DNA from 2 places in the Cytobacillus sp. BC1816 genome. Region 1 is predicted to be linked to the other one. Evidence: riboswitches for the same ligand, from Rfam matches in the RefSeq annotation. Region 1 holds a riboswitch; the other holds the start of a gene.
What was found. A riboswitch is a leader RNA that binds a small molecule or an ion and turns the genes downstream of it on or off. The one in region 1 is predicted to bind lysine.

Region 1 (5,309 bases):
TATGTCAACGAGGGAAAAATCATTTTATACAGCGATCGAATAGATACTGCAACAGGCTTTACCAATGCCGGAACGGCTGAAGCCAATGTGGACAGCACTTACACTGGGGGATATAGCCAGCAGAGAAAACCCGCTGAAGAAGATGAACAATCATTAAAACTTCGGGAAGAACAGCTGGATGTGTCAAAAGAACGTGTTCAAGCCGGAGAGGTTGAAATCCATAAAGACGTTGTGGAAGAACAAAAAGCAATTAATGTACCGGTAGAGCATGAAGAAGTGTATGTAGAAAGAAGAAAAGTGGATGATCAAACTGGTGCAAGCACCTCACCTATATCAGATGAGGAAACAATCAGGATCCCAATTACAGAAGAGCGTGTAGAAGTCTCCAAAAAGCCCGTTGTCACTGAAGAGATTATCGTAGGCAAACGGGAAGTTCAGGAAACGCAGCAGGTTAAAGAAAATCTTAAGAAAGAAGAAGTACATCTTGAAGGCGGCCGTGAATATGTTACTGACGATGAAGACTTAAATCGTTCTCTTAATGGAAGAAATAATGACAACCTATAATTAAAAGGGTCCCTTCCGGGGGACCCCTTTTATAATGATGAATGAACACAAAAAAAGGCCTTCTCAAAGAGAAAGCCTTTTTCTATAGGTTTAACTAGCCCTATTTTCCTGCCAGGCTTCTTTTTTGCCACGGCCAAGGAAAGCAAATGCCGCTACAAGAACAGCCACTGTAAGTAATGCGATAGCAGTGCTGCCAGTAAACCCGACGATTAAATAACCAATAACTGCGATCCCTGCTGAAATCAAGGCATATGGAAGCTGAGTCATCACATGGTCTATATGGTTACAGCCTGCCCCAGTTGAGGAAAGAATCGTTGTATCGGAAATCGGTGAACAATGATCTCCGAAAACCGCTCCAGCAAGGACAGCTGACATAGCCGGCAATAACAGCGTGATATCCGTTGCTGCAGCAATGTCTCCAGCAATCGGAAGCAGGATGCCGAAAGATCCCCATGAAGTTCCCGTACTAAAAGCCATAATGCCTGCTATGACAAAGAGTAAAAATGGAAGCCAGGAAGTGCTCATATTGGAGCTTTCCACAATACCAGCCAAATATTTTCCAGTTTCCAGACGGCCGATCAAATCAACAATCGCCCAGGCAAACAGTAAGATATAAACAGCTGGAAGCATGGATTTAATGCCTTCCCATACCCCTGCTCCAAAAACATTTGCGTTAACTCCTTTTAAAACATATGCCTGTCGAAGGAATAATGCAATAGAGATAAACAAACCAATTAGGCCACCAAGGATAAGAGACTTTGAAACATCTGTGTTTTCAAAGATTTGCAGTAGCGTCGCATCTCCTTCAACCGCTTGGGATCCCGTCCAAAGCATTGCACCTACTGTACCAATGACAAGGGCAATAATCGGATACACAAGATCCCCAACCGATCCTTTTGAACTTGTTGGAAGGTCGTCTTTGAGTTCACCAGGTGCAGGCTTCTCAGGATCCATTACAAGCCCCTCTTCAACTGCACGCTTCTCATGAACCTTCATTGGCCCAATTTCCATGCCTCTTAATGCTACAATAAACACAATAGCAAGTGTAGTCCATACATAAAGATTCATTGGGATCATTTGAATGAATGCCGAGAAAGCGGAATACTCGGTCACATTATGGGCAGCAAGGATAGTTCCAATCAGCGCAATAATATATGCTCCCCAGCTTGATACTGGAGAAACCACACAAACAGGTGCTGAAGTCGAATCAATCAAATAAGCAAGTTTCGCCCGGGATACACGCTGGCGGTCTGTAATCGGTCGTGAAATCTGGCCGACTGCCAGAGCATTGAAATAGTCGTCAATGAATATGATAATACCTAAAACAGCTCCGACAATCTGTGCGCCTGCACGGGTCTTGACACGCTTCATCGCCCATTCTCCAAATGCGCGGCTTCCGCCTGAAATAGATATAAATGCAGTAATAACTCCTAATACAAGCAAGAATAGAATAATATATACATTCCAGGTGTTCAGCTCTCCGTCTGAAACAAAAATTCCCTTTACAGCATCCCAAATGATGCTGAATGTTTCTGTGATGCTAAATTCAGCCAGCAATAATGCGGCTGTGACGATCCCCACTCCCAATGACAGCAATACGCGCCTGGTCAGGATAACCATGGCGATTGCTACCAAAGGCGGCAGCAGGGAGAAAATCGTGTTTGCCATTACTTGTCCTCCTCTTGTTTTTTTGGATCACTCCATTAAAGGCGTGTCCGTTTTTCAATCAGGGGAACAACAAGGATGATGACAGAGTCAAAATAAAAAAAGAGTAACGATAGAGAAAAATCTATCATTACTCTTTTGAAGTAATTAGTTTCTCCATCACGATCTGTAGCTCCCCATTATGAAGGCTTTGACAAAGTATATTCATACTTTCCCCTCATAATGACAGTGTTACTCCTATTTGAAGTAACCCCAGCAAGATTAGTTCTGACTCACTAATCATGCTTCGGCAACATTCCCTTTCGGCTGCGGTCTTAGTTGTCATCCTCGCACAGCGTACTCTTGAATCTTGCGCCTCTACCCCATCGGATATGATAAGGTTTTTATGAAATTATATTGAAATTTTATCAAAATACTAATCTATTTGCAAGTGTTATTGGCCGGCCGGTATTTCTATTGAAGGTGAGGTGCCCCCTCCGCCATTGTAAAATTGCGGGACCTTTCCCGGGTAAATGCCATAAGCGGCCAGTACATCCTCCTGTACAGTGATAATTTTAGTGGCAAAGGGAATAATGATTTGAACCTGCACATCCAGACGGACCAGTACCTTTACTTCAACATTATTAATGCCGTGATCCTTTGTTTCAGTTATAAAATTGGAGGTAACAGATCCAACTGCATTAAATTTTACCGGTATCCGGGGACCCAAGTTTCCGAGGAGCGCATTATTGGTTGCCTGGCCAAGCGGCACGTAATAAACAATTCCATTTGTATTCTGCATTTGTTCCGTGTTAATTTCCACGTCTGTAAAGGACTCCAATGCATCCAAATCGCCCTTTTCCGCCTTTTTAATATTATCCTGAACCAGTTCGGTTACTTCCGCTTTGACCCTGTTCAGCTTTTCCACATTAATGCTGACAACACCGCTTTCACTTGCTTCAAACATATCTTCCAAATCCATCACATTGGTAATTTTTTTATTAATCGCATTGTTTATCACCAATGATGCGATTTTCCTTGTCTGTGAATCGGCATAGCTCATGAGTGTGGGCTTTAGCCCTTCGTTGATAATCCATAGGCCGGCAGCTGTTGAGATGACGAAAAATATAAAGGTCAATAGAAATACATAACGAAATGGCAGAGGACCTTTCCGGGGCAGCCGGCCGCGAAATTTTGCCAAAACAAATCCCCCCTTTACAAGCTATATGTATGCTGTAAAGGAGGGAACTAGGCTCAAAAATCCAAAATAGTTTATTGTTGTACAAAAGTCGTATCGCATCCTATAATGACAGAATTCAATTCAATCCTCAAATCTGCTTCATATGGCTCGACATTCCTGCCTTTTTCTTCAAGTACGCGTATGACAGGCCTATCACTCAGACCCGCGTTCTGCCGGCAGACAACGCCTTTCCGGCCATCATTCAGCTCGACTGTAACACCCACAGGATATACAGCAACCGCTTGACGAAAAACTTCAATTATCCTTTTATCAAATAACTTTTCTGCCCCTGCATATAAAATCTCCAGACCTTCATGCGGAAGCATAGCCTGTCTGTAAATACGATTTGATGTTACTGCATCAAATACATCGGCTATCGCAATAATCTTGCCGAAGTCATGTATCTCGTCTCCCTCAAGGCCGCGCGGGTAGCCGGTGCCATTCAAACGCTCATGATGCTGAAAGGCACAATGTGCAACAAGGAGCGGAATCGTCTCTACTCTTCTTAATATATTAAATCCAACTTCAGGGTGCTTCTTTATTGATTCAAATTCTTCCGCTGTCAATTTACCCGGTTTCAAAAGAATATCTGCTGGCACCTTCATTTTCCCTACATCATGGAGAATAGCACCTAGCCCCAGGATTTCAAGTTCCTTTGGCAGGAGCTGAAGTTTCATCCCGATTGCCAGAGAATAAAGGGTTACATTCAGGGAGTGTGTGAAAATATAGTGGTCATATGTATAAACATCTGATAGGATCGTAAGCAGCTCTCTATTTCCCCTTATTTCACCGATGAGTTGACGAACTAGCCCTGATAGCCGTTTAGAGGCTTTCTCAATCACTAAAGAGCCTGATAGATCTTTATTTGCTTCTACACCCTTCAGAACCGATTCTATGGTTTCGATAGCCTTCGTTCGCATTTTGGCAGTCAGAGGGTCCTTATATTGGATATCCTCAGTGCGCCAATCCCTGATATACACATAAGTAATACCCATTTCCTGCAATTTGTATATTAATTTATCAGCCAGCTCCACACCTTCATGCAAGAGGACCTGACCCTTGTCATTATATATAGCCTTGGCCAAAACGCTGCCAGTCTCAATTGTATTGGTTGCTGCTAATCTCATATGTATCTCCCATATCCTTTTTTCAGTGCTACTTTATATTTCGGGTATAATTTGGTTTTATTTACATTATACGACAAAATTCCAGCATTGGCGGAAGTTCTCAAATTTTTTATAAAAATGGATTCTTATGCCGTTTTTAAGGATAACTTTAATGTGCTTTTCTATACTCCGGGGCTTTTTTACTCCATTATGTTTTTTAGGTGCGGATAGCCGTTTTTTAGGTGCGGATAAAAAAATTTATGTGCGGATAGCTGATTTTTTCCAGATAAAATAGTTTGTGTCCGTAGAAGCTCTTTATATAAATCCAATAAAAAAGACATCCCTATCAAGGCATGCCTTTAGATCATTTTAAGAAGTGCATCTCTTCCTATCGTCCCTTTAATAATGCCCAGTTCCTCTGCTTCATATGTGACAGATTCGAGGGGGGCATCTAACAGCTGCTCTATGGTTTTTACGCCGACCGCCCTGCCGGCAATTACTTTGCGGTCCTTAAGCTTCTCATTCAGCAGAGCTACATCAAGGGCGCCGCACATGATATACCCTTTATCATTCGTTACCACAAGCAGATTGGTCTTCGGCAATTGCACCGATACACTCAAAAAAGTATGGCCTTCTATATCAATCGGTTTTAAATCAATCATACTTGCCGCCACTCCTTTCCTTTTTCCTTACACAATATGTACGGACAAGGAAAAGGGTGAAAGTGCCAGGCACCTATACCCGTTAGCTGAAGT
Region 2 (5,309 bases), 350 kb from region 1:
AGCATTTAGCTGGGATGTCCAACTCAAAAGTAATCGTAGCCATTAACAAAGATCCGGAAGCCAATATTTTTAAAGTAGCTGATTACGGTATTGTTGGAGATCTGTTTGAGGTTGTTCCGCTGTTAACTGAAGAATTCAAAAAGCTTAAAGTAAACGCATAAGATAGTATAAATAATGGGCGGCTGATGGCCGCCCATTATACATAGAGCCAACAGGGAAAGAAAGAGAATAATCTGCTCCAAATAGGGTAAATTACGATCGAGCAGATTGTTCGCAACATATAATAAACGATGATATACTGTCGTTAGTATTTGAGTTAAATTTTAGGAGGCATATCAAATGGCTATTACACACGCAACTGACCAAAACTTCACTGCTGAGACTGGTTCGGGATTAGTATTGGCAGATTTCTGGGCTCCTTGGTGCGGCCCTTGTAAAATGATCGCTCCTGTTTTAGAAGAGCTTGATTCTGAAATGGGCGATAAAGTGAAAATTGTAAAATTAGATGTTGATGAAAACCAGGAAACTGCTGGCAAGTTTGGCGTAATGAGCATTCCGACATTAATCGTTCTAAAAGACGGTGAAGTTGTAGATAAAGTGGTTGGTTTCCAGCCGAAAGAAGCTCTTGCTGAATTACTTTCAAAACACGCTTAATTTATAAGGAATTTTCCCGGTGTCCCCAGAGGACATCGGGATTTTTTTTGTCATATGTGTTTTGTTGTTATGCTGCAGGTTTCCAGGCTGATATAATAAGATGGTAATAATGTGCCATCTGCATTTTAGAGGCTAAATAATATTGGTTTGCTGCCAGAGCAAACTAGCTTTATTTCTAGCTTGCACCCCAAAATGAGCAGATCAAATAATGTATAAATAGAACTTCAGTAAAAAGTTTTAACCGGGGAGGTGAAGTGCCATGAATGATACGATAAAAAATAAACTGATGCTGCTTCCTGCCCAGCCGGGCTGTTATTTGATGAAAGACAGGCAGGGAACCATTATATACGTGGGGAAGGCAAAAATCCTGAAAAACCGTGTAAGATCCTATTTCACAGGCTCACATGACGGAAAAACATTAAGACTTGTTAATGAGATCGTAGATTTTGAGTACATTGTCACTTCTTCAGATATGGAAGCATTGATCCTTGAGATGAATCTGATCAAGAAATATGATCCGAAATATAATGTAATGCTGAAAGACGATAAAAGTTACCCTTTTATCAAATTGACGGCCGAACGCCATCCCCGTCTGATTACAACCAGAAAAGTAAAAAAGGACAGGGGAAAATACTTCGGACCTTATCCCAATGTGCAGGCTGCCAATGAAACAAAAAAGCTGCTCGACCGAATTTATCCTCTCCGCAAATGTTCAACTCTTCCGGACAGAGTTTGCCTTTATTATCATTTAGGCCAATGTCTTGCGCCATGCGTGAAGGCCGTAAGTGAAGACCAGTATAAGCAAATGACAGATGAGATTGCAAAATTCTTGAATGGCGGATACAAAGAGATTAAAAAAGACCTGACTGCAAAAATGACAGCAGCTGCAGAAGAATTGGACTTTGAAAGGGCGAAGGAGCTCAGGGATAAAATTGCCCATATCGATGCAACGATGGAAAAGCAAAAAATGACAATGACAGACTTTACAGACCGGGATGTATTTGGATATGCGGTTGATAAAGGATGGATGTGTGTTCAGGTATTTTTCATCAGACAGGGTAAACTCATTGAACGGGATGTATCAATGTTCCCTATTTATAATGAGCCGGAAGAAGAAATCTTAACTTTCCTCGGCCAGTTTTATATAAAAACAAACCACTTTAAACCGCGTGAAATATTGGCACCGGATTCGGTTGATGCTGTAATGGCAGAACAGCTTCTGGATGTTAAAGTGCTAAAACCGCAGCGCGGACAAAAAAAGGACCTGGTGAAGCTTGCTTATAAAAATGCAAAAATTGCTCTCCAGGAGAAGTTTTCTTTAATTGAGCGTGATGAAGAACGGACAATTAAGGCTGTAGAAAATCTGGGGGATCAGCTTGGAATCTATACTCCTCACCGGATAGAAGCATTTGATAATTCAAATATCCAGGGAACGGACCCTGTTTCAGCCATGATCGTCTTTATTGATGGCAAACCAGAGAAAAGAGAATACCGTAAATATAAAATTAAGTCCGTTAAAGGCCCTGATGACTATGAATCCATGAGAGAAGTGGTCCGGCGCAGATATACAAGGGTATTGAAAGAAGAGCTGCCGCTTCCGGATTTAATTATGATTGATGGGGGAAAAGGGCATGTTGAAGCTGTACGGGATGTGCTTGAAAATGAGCTCGGACTGGATATTCCGATTTCAGGCCTGGTGAAGGATGAAAAGCACAGGACTTCTCAGCTCTTATTTGGTAATCCTCTTCAAATTATTCCGCTTGCAAGGAACAGCCAGGAATTTTATCTGCTTCAGAGAATTCAGGACGAGGTGCATCGTTTTGCGATTACTTTTCATCGCCAGCTTCGTGGAAAAAGTGCCTTTCAATCTATTCTTGATGATATTCCCGGAATAGGAGAAAAACGAAAGAAACAGCTGCTGAAAGCATTTGGATCTGTAAAGAAAATGAAAGAAGCACCAATTGAGGAGTTTAGGAAAATAGGCATTCCTGAGAATGTTGCTGATGAATTGAAGTTGAGGCTTGAGGAACAAAGTGGAAATCCTAAGTCATAAATGGATATAGACAGAAAATTTCAGATATGTTATACTAATTCAAACTTTATATCAATATCACTTTATAGCGATAAAGCGTATGTTCATTTAGTTCAAACAAAGTTTCTGGACTGTGAACCGAATCGTTAAGTGAAGGTAGAGGTGCGAACTTCATCAGTAAAAGCTTGGAGAAGAATGAGCTTCCATGAAAAGCTTTGAAAGGGTACGTTCGCCGAAGTGGAGAAAATCTCATCATTTTTTCTGCTGGTTCTGCATTGAACAAATGCAGGATTGTCAGGACAATGCCGTCCTGGAGAGCTATCTCACTGTGTTTGCTCATTTTTATACTTTGGCTGCACAGCAATGGGATAGTAAACTATTCCATTGCTTTTTTTATTGCCCAAAAGGGTATTTTAAAGTTAAGGCCATTGTCAAATACAGCAGAGTGAACTGTCATGCTTCACTTACATAGGACGGCAAATCACAAAGTTACTAGTTCTTTAGAAAGAAGGGAAAGCTGTGGGAATCATTGTGCAGAAATTCGGGGGCACCTCCGTGGGGACTGTAGACAGAATTCAAAATGTTGCCAATCGGGTAATTGAAGAAAAAAATCGGGGAAATGATGTTGTTGTGGTTGTTTCGGCAATGGGCAAAACAACTGATCAGCTGGTAGGCATGGCCAGGGAAATCTCCCCCTCACCTAATAAAAGGGAAATGGACATGCTGCTAACAACCGGCGAACAGGTGACCATCTCTTTATTGGCGATGGCTTTAAATGCGAAAGGTCATCCCGCCGTTTCTTTTACAGGGGGGCAGGCAGGTATTAAAACAGAAGCAGTCCATGGCAATGCGAGGATAGTGAATATTGATCCGGGCACCATTCAAGGTGAATTAAACAAGGGGAAAATTGTGATTGTGGCAGGCTTCCAGGGGATGACAGAAGATGGTTCCATCACCACACTTGGACGAGGCGGTTCTGATACAACGGCTGTTGCACTGGCTGCAGCACTTAAAGCTGATAAATGTGATATTTATACTGATGTTACCGGGGTATTTACATCAGATCCCCGCTATATAAAGAATGCCAGAAAATTGTATTCAGTATCTTATGATGAAATGCTTGAACTGGCCAATTTGGGGGCAGGTGTGCTCCATCCAAGAGCAGTCGAATTTGCTAAAAATTATGGACTTCCCCTTGAAGTGCGTTCAAGCCTTGAGAAGGAAGCCGGAACAATCATTGAGGAGGAAGTAAAAATGGAACAAAACTTAGTCGTGCGCGGTGTGGCTTTTGAGGATGATATAACAAGGGTGACGATTCTTGGCCTTCCTAATTCACTGACTGGATTGTCTACTATTTTCTCGGCGCTTGCCAAAAATCGCATTAACGTTGATATCATTATCCAGAGCATGACAGAGGCTCAGACGACAAACCTTTCATTTTCAATAAAGAATGAAGATCTCACAGATACAGTAAAAGTGCTGGAAAAGCATAGAGAACAATTAAATTATGACAGAATTGAGTGGGAATCCGGCCTTGCTAAAGTTTCGATTGTTGGCTCAGGCATGATTTCCAATCCGGGTGTGGCTGCAGAAATGTTCGAAGTACTTTCCGCGAATGAAATAACGGTGAAAATGGTAAGCACATCAGAAATTAAAGTATCGGCGGTTGTTGAAAACAGCAAAATGATTGATGCAGTTGATGCTTTACATGATGCATTCAAGCTGTCGGTTTCTCCGGTTAAGGCTTAATTCCAGGAATATCAAACAATAAGCTATCAAAATTGATAGCTTATTGTTTGTACATATGATATTACTCAGCAGGATCCTTTTTGTCCCACTTCACTGTAATAAGGATTTTGCCAGTTTTTTTGCGGGGATGTTCGAATGCCTCACAAATGACTTCTTTTTGAAGTTCAATCTGCTGGGCTATAAATCCGGCTTCAAGCTGAAAGGAGCAGTTATGGTTCTTTTTGCAGCGTTCTGCAATCAGCTGGCTTGATAATTCCATTTCAATTTCATGTTTCGATTCGTTTGCGATGGAAAGATTTCCCCAGCCGGCATTTATAAAAAACTCGGCAATCTGGCCGGCTGTTTCCAGAGGATACATGCGTGCGATCCTTTTGCCGGCCCAATATAAAATTTCCGGTGCTTCATTTCCCAAAAGGTCATGCAGCAGCACTTCCCGGATTAGTTCATAGCCAAAAACCGGAACTGACTGTATGTGATTTTCATTAGTGGATTTCGCAGATGCTAATTCGCTCAATAGTCTCCCCTCTTTCTATGATTCTATTATATACAATATGCTGAGGGAGTTAATATCAATTCGGGAAAAAATAGAACGATTTGCATAGAAATAATTACTATTTCAGTATACTGGAGAGCAGCAACTAGGTCAGATTGAACCACAGAATAATATATGTTTTTTAGCCGTAAATATTTTTTAAAAATTTTATTAATATGGAACATTTTATGTATCCGTTTTCTTGACGCTCTATTATCTTGGGAGTAAAATGGACATGTCACATAATTGTAAGAAAATGAATAACATTTTCGAGATGATGTCCTGAGCGGGGGCTCAGCATCATTTTTTTAAAATCAGGGGGGGAAAGTTTATGGCAGGTAA

Region 2: it holds a riboswitch for lysine, as region 1 does, so the genes downstream of both, ACR42H_RS21555 (aspartate kinase) here and ACR42H_RS23280 (Na+/H+ antiporter NhaC family protein) in region 1, are expected to answer to the same signal.

The regions. Positions count from the first base shown of each region.
Region 1 is NZ_CP195611.1:4,580,232-4,585,540, forward strand. It holds gene ACR42H_RS23275 (YsnF/AvaK domain-containing protein) at 1-564, shown strand, start outside; gene ACR42H_RS23280 (Na+/H+ antiporter NhaC family protein) at 655-2,232, opposite strand; lysine riboswitch at 2,391-2,597, opposite strand; gene yunB (sporulation protein YunB) at 2,663-3,409, opposite strand; gene ACR42H_RS23290 (HD-GYP domain-containing protein) at 3,481-4,575, opposite strand; gene ACR42H_RS23295 (YunC family protein) at 4,914-5,216, opposite strand.
Region 2 is NZ_CP195611.1:4,233,280-4,238,588, reverse strand. It holds gene ACR42H_RS21570 (electron transfer flavoprotein subunit alpha/FixB family protein) at 1-161, shown strand, start outside; gene trxA (thioredoxin) at 340-654, shown strand; gene uvrC (excinuclease ABC subunit UvrC) at 914-2,707, shown strand; lysine riboswitch at 2,836-3,015, shown strand; gene ACR42H_RS21555 (aspartate kinase) at 3,206-4,435, shown strand; gene ACR42H_RS21550 (YslB family protein) at 4,497-4,949, opposite strand; gene ACR42H_RS21545 (succinate dehydrogenase cytochrome b558 subunit) at 5,299-5,309, shown strand, end outside.